Regions from separate parts of the Bacillus sp. OTU2372 genome, predicted to be linked through region 1. Evidence: riboswitches for the same ligand, from Rfam matches in the RefSeq annotation. Region 1 holds a riboswitch; the other holds the start of a gene.
The links. A riboswitch is a leader RNA that binds a small molecule or an ion and turns the genes downstream of it on or off. The one in region 1 is predicted to bind lysine.
Positions count from the first base shown of each region.

Region 2: another riboswitch for lysine. It lies ahead of AAHB15_RS26590 (amino acid permease); the one in region 1 lies ahead of AAHB15_RS13490 (aspartate kinase).

Region 1 is NZ_JASATK010000007.1:69,076-72,310, forward strand. It holds gene AAHB15_RS13485 (YslB family protein) at 242-721, shown strand; gene AAHB15_RS13490 (aspartate kinase) at 853-2,073, opposite strand; lysine riboswitch at 2,189-2,366, opposite strand; gene uvrC (excinuclease ABC subunit UvrC) at 2,433-3,235, opposite strand, start outside.
Region 2 is NZ_JASATK010000030.1:32,297-35,531, reverse strand. It holds gene AAHB15_RS26590 (amino acid permease) at 1-1,361, opposite strand, end outside; lysine riboswitch at 1,517-1,706, opposite strand; gene AAHB15_RS26585 (YitT family protein) at 1,913-2,728, shown strand; gene AAHB15_RS26580 (winged helix-turn-helix transcriptional regulator) at 2,786-3,013, opposite strand; gene AAHB15_RS26575 (nitroreductase family protein) at 3,051-3,235, shown strand, end outside.

The DNA of each region.
Region 1 (3,235 bases):
ATTGATATTGTAATAGACCTTTATAACAGTTGAGTTTTATAGCCCTTTGTTATGTAATACAACAATATTCTTCAATCAATTTCCAACATCTAACTGTTAGAAATTATATTTAATAGGAAATAATAATTATGATGAAAAATAGGATTAAATATTGCGCGATAATTTGTTTATTACAAATAAAACGGTACTGAAATCCGCCTCAAATTGTATATAATAGAATGATAGAAAGAGGGGAAGCATATTGAAAGAAAGTACTGTTGTCGATGTAAGTTTGAACACAGATGAAAATATAGCTGAACAGACAGCTGAACCACGCACCGTATCGATATTCGGATATGAATTAATTAGGGAAATCCTTCTGCCCGAGATTCTTGGCAAGGATACACAGGAAATATTATATTGGGCAGGCAAACGGCTGGCGCGGAAATACCCATTAGCTGATTTTGATGAGGTTGTTACCTTTTTTCATAATGCCTCATGGGGCCAGCTGGAAATTAGAAAAGAAACAAAAAACGAGATTGAGATTGAACTGGTGAGCCCAATACTTGTTTCACGGGTAAAATCAAAGGCCGAGCATTTCTTTCAGCTTGAAGCAGGCTTTCTCGCACAGCAAATGGAGCTTCAAAAGGAAGTCGCCGCTGAAGCCTTCGAACATCCCATCAAAAAAGGAAACAAAGTACAATTCACCGTCAAATGGGACATTAAAGACTACATCAAGTAAATTCAGGTCCCCTATCAAATTATTCTATAACGGTGATAAAAATGGTGTCAGCATACCTTTCGGTGCCTGACACCATTTTTATTATTTTTATTATTCTTATCATTTTTATTATTTTTACTATCTATACAATCTTATTGTTGTTGACCTAGTTCGAATGCTGCATGCAGGGCTTCAACTGCTTTTAGCATATTTTTTTCTTCTACTACGGCTGATACTTTGATTTCGGAGGTGCTGACCATTTTAATTTGGACATCATTTTCAGCGAGAACCTTAAACATCTTCGCTGCGACACCTGGATTGGAAATCATTCCTGAACCGACAATCGAAACCTTAGCTAATTTATTTTCTGCATCGAGCTGTTCATAGCCAAGTTCCGCTTTATTATCTTCAAGTACCTTCACTGTTTCTAATAGATCATTCGTGTGGATCGAGAATGACAGATTAGCACTTCCAGCTTCGGTTGTACTTTGAATAATAATATCTACGTTAAGATGATTCTGGGCTAAAGTGGTGAAAATTGTTGATAGACTTGTAAGCGAGTTAGTCAAACCTAATACGGTAACTCTTGTAATTTCGTCCTCAAATGCCACACCGCGTACCACTAGATTTTGTTCCATTGTTGCTTCCTCCTCAATAACTGTTCCTTCTTCTTTTTCCATGCTAGATCTGACAACAAGCTGTACTTTATAGTTTTTCGCAAACTCGACTGCTCTTGGATGAAGCACACCTGCGCCTAAATTGGCTAACTCAAGCATTTCATCATAGGAAACGGATAATAGTTTCCTAGCATCTTTTACATATCTTGGGTCTGTCGTAAACACGCCTGTTACATCTGTATAAATATCACATTTATCAGCTTTTAGTGCTGCTGCTAAAGCAACTGCGGTTGTATCTGAACCGCCGCGGCCTAATGTCGTAATTTCGCCATCCTCGGTAACACCTTGGAAACCCGCGACGATGACAACCTTTCCAGTAGAAACTTGAGCTTGAATTGCCTCAGGATTGATTTTCGCAATGCGGGCATTACCATGAACAGGTTCAGTAACGATTCCTGCCTGCCAGCCTGTGAAGGAAACTGCCTCAAGCCCTTGTTGTTGTAAAGCCATGGAAAGTAATGCAATGGTCACCTGCTCGCCTGTAGACAAGAGCATATCCATTTCTCGTTTGCTAGGCTCTTTCGTTATATCCTTGGCCAGGCTTACAAGCTGGTCCGTTGACTTTCCCATCGCAGAAACAACGACAACGACATCATTGCCCTTCTCTTTCTCCTCTCTTACACATGCTGCAACATTTAAAATTCTTTCAACACTTCCAACAGAAGTGCCGCCAAATTTTTGAACAACTAAACCCATCCTTTTTCCCCTACTTTCCATTTTGCTGTAACTAGTATGCTAGTAAAATAAAAAAAAGCAATGAGAAGGGCATCTCATTGCTTTTTGAACACGAAAAAAAATTCCTGTACAAACAACGTAAGATAGCTCTCCAAGACACCGTCTTGACAATTCTGGATTTCTTCAATACAGAACCAGCAAAAAAAGGATATGAGTCCTTCTTCACTTCGGCGAACCTTCCCTTTCATGATTCTTCATTGAAGCTCATCCTTCTCAGAATCATTACTATTGAATTTCGCACCTCTACCTTCACTTTAGTACGATAAAGTGACTGATTAAATTTTTATCATTATAGCATGTTCATTATTTTATGACAATAATTATGAACGAAGTTTTTCGATTAATTCTTCTGCCACATTTGTCGGAATACCAAGTGCAGTAAATTCCTCCAGTGTAGCTTCCTTCATTTTTTTCACTGAACCAAATTGCTTTAATAATAATTTTTTTCGCTTTTCACCAATTCCCGGGATATCGTCGAGTAATGATTGAAAAGCACTTTTCCCGCGGATTTGCCGGTGGAAAGTAATCGCAAAACGGTGGACTTCATCCTGAATTCGCTGCAGCAAATAAAACTCTTGGCTATTCCGTGCTAATGGGACAACTTCGAGCGGATTTCCATAGAGAAGCTGTGAAGTGCGGTGCTTCTCATCCTTCACTAGACCTGAAAGCGGGATATCTAAACCAAGTTCATTTTCTAGAACATCCCGTACGGCTTCAATATGTCCTTTACCGCCATCAATAATAATTAAATCCGGCAGCGGAAGATTTTCTTTTAGGGCTCTCGAATATCGTCTCCTAGTGACTTCCCGCATGGATTCATAATCATCCGGACCTTTTACCGATTTTATTTTATATTTTCGATATTCGCGTTTGTTCGCTTTTCCATCTGTAAAAACAACCATCGCTGATACGGGGTCCGTCCCTTGAATATTGGAGTTATCAAATGACTCTATTCGGTGCGGGGTATAAATCCCGAGGAGCTCTCCCAAATTTTCAACGGCCTTAATCGTTCTTTCCTCATCTTTTTCAATGAGAGAAAATTTTTCCTTTAAGGCGATATTGGCATTTTTAATCGCCATTTTAACCAGGTCCTTTTTGGCCCCTCTTTGTGGCTGCAGGACCT
Region 2 (3,235 bases), on a different contig from region 1:
ATTTGGTCACCCATAAAGGCTGAATAATTTTGTCCAAGTACTACAAATGCACAAACTGCAAAGGCAAAAATTGGACCAAATGGGAAAAGTTTTGATTTAAAAGGTAATAAATTAAGATCTTTTCCTTGTGCTACATAAGCTCTACGGAAACGATAGTGACAGATGGCAATTCCAAGCCATGCAATAAAGCCTGACATACCAGAAGCGTTTAATAACCAAACATAGACGGTTCCATCTCCAAAGAAAGAGGCCAGAAACGCAAGTGTTCCTACCAAGGTTGTCACGATTAAAGCATTAACAGGTACGCCATTTTTATTTAGTTTACCTAAGAATTTAGGAGCTTTACCTTGTCGTGCAAGATCCCAAAGCATCCGAGTTGATGCATACATTCCAGAGTTACCCGCTGATAAAACCGCTGTTAAGATAACCGCGTTCATAACAGAAGCAGCGAATGCAATCCCCGCTTTTTGAAAAACAAGTGTGAATGGGCTGACAGATACATCGCCATTAGCCAAGTTTTCGTTTGTGTACGGAATAAGTAGACCAATCACTAAAATGGCTAATACATAAAATAAAAGAATGCGCCAAAATACAGACTTGACTGCACGAGGTATCGATTTACTTGGATCATCCGTCTCGCCGGCTGCAACACCTAATAGTTCAGTTCCTTGGAAAGAGAAACCTGCTGCCATAAAGATACCAAGCATTGCCATAAACCCGCCGTGAAAAGGAGCATCACCGACCGTGAAGTTTTTAAAGCCGATTGCATGGTCACCCATAATACCAAAAATCATTAATGTACCTGTAATAATAAAAATAATAACTGTAACTACCTTAATTAGCGAGAACCAATACTCCGCTTCCCCAAATCCTTTAACTGAAAGATAGTTTAATAGGAACATAATCACTAAGAAAATAGCGCTCCATACAAATGAAGGAGTATGTGGGAACCAAAACTTCATGATCATGGTGACAGCAGCTAATTCTGCCGCAATGGTAATCGCCCAGTTATACCAGTAGTTCCAGCCAAGGGCAAAACCAAGGGATGGATCAACAAATTTAGTTGCATACGTACTAAAGCTTCCGGCAACTGGCATGTAAGCGCCCATTTCAGCTAAGCTTTGCATTAGGAAGTAAACCATTACTCCAATCACAAGATAGGAAAGAATCGCTCCGCCTGGACCGGCCGAGTGAATTGCGCCTCCGCTTGCGAGAAATAATCCAGTTCCGATGGTTCCGCCAAGAGAAATCATTGTTAAATGACGAGATTTTAAGCTTCGTTTTAATTCATTCGAATCCTCTTTGGATGTATGTTTACCTGTATTTATATCTTCTAAAGGTCCTGCTGTTTGTCCTTGCATTAATAAAACTCCTTTTCTTTTTTATAAAATGCTGTTAACGTACGCAAGTACCTGATGGTCAGCCTGCGATTTACAGTTTCGAGAAGGAGTTTTGGAATAAAAAATGCCATCGAAGCAGACTCCGATGGCATTGTAAATACCCCGCATCATACCTTCCGAAAGATAGCTCAACACGTTTGCTTGGTTGGTTCAAACGTGACAGTTCTGTTCCTATTCGAAGACAGACCCAGCATGCTTTTATAGAGAAGAAAGCACACTTCGGCAGCTTTTCCTTTCAAACAAATTCAGCGATGTCTCTACATCTCATCCGTTTTACTGATAAAAACCGCGACCTCTACCTCATCGGTTTTGATGAGGATTTTTCTATTAAATTAATATGCTACTAAAGTATCATTGATATAATCAAATTGTCAACTTATTTAATAAAAGTCAATTAAATCTAAATAGGCAGACTATTTATGCTATTGGAAAAAAACTATTAAGTTTACTTTCATTTAGAGAATCAGTATCATTTAAAAAAAAGAAAAAATTGGGAGGCAGGAGGATTTGCCATGCAGATTATTGGAGTAATTGCCGGTTCCCTCATTGTAGTGGTGGCATTTAACCTTTTTTTAATTCCTCACGCTGTATTAAGCAGCGGATTAAGCGGAATATCAATGATATTAGGGATGGTTACCCCGCTTAATACCGGTTTGGCAAACTTCCTATTGAATTTACCACTGATCATTATTGGTTATAAGATGCTAGGAAAGAAATTCATTATGAATACTATTATTTCTGTAGTCATCATTTCAGTGGGCCTTTACATAGTGCCTGAACTTCCAATTGCGAAGGATTCAATTCTTTCATCCATCTTTGGAGGGATTTTGGCAGGTCTTGGAGTAGGGCTGGTCTTTCGTTCATCGGGTTCAACGGGCGGATTTGACATCATTGGGATGATTGTGTCGAGAAAAAAGGATTTTCCAATAGGTGTGTTACTTTCGGGTATGAACGCTGTTGTCATTGTGATTAGTGGATTTTTATTTAATTGGGATGCGGCCCTTAATACATTAGTATCTATTTATTTAACCGGGAAAGTTGTGGATACGATCTATACGGACCATGCGAAGTTAACCTTGATGATTATTACGGATAAAGGTGAAGAACTAAGGCAACATCTGCTAGCCAACCTTTATAGAGGTCTTACCGTCATGGATGGGATTGGTGCATACTCCAATGACAAGCGCAACATCATCATAACTGTCATTACTCGATATGAACTTAATGAAGTCAAAAACCTTATTGTTGAGGTGGATCCGTGTGCTTTTGTCAATATCACGGAAACGATTGAAGTAATGGGGCTGTTTCACAGAAAAAATCGGTTTTAGTACATAAAAGAGGCTTGCATGTATAATCACATGCAAGCCTCTTTTATAGTAGCCATTCTACTTATTTGAGTGATTTTTCGCCCATTTTACTAATGTATTTATCACTTCTTCAAGATCTTTTCCGGCGGTTGTAAGTTCATACTCCACTCTTTTAGGAGAGGTCGCAATCACCTTTTTGGTAATTAATCCTTCCGATTCCAAATCTCGCAGCCGCTCTGTTAACAAACGGTCGGAAATGCCGGGGATTGAGGAAATAATTTCATGATATCGCTTGGGCCCTGTCATTGAAAAAGTGTATCAAAGTGCCTATGAAGCCGGATTCATGGGAAAAGGGAGTATGGAGCAATTAATTGCTAATGCTAACAGCACCTACCCACATGCACCTGAAGAGGTTCGCAAAAATATTGCCACATTCGATGCGGGGCTAATCTCCATGCAGTTGATGCTGATTGCGAAAGAAAGAGGCTATGATACAGTGCCGATGGCTGGCTTCGATAAACAGAAATT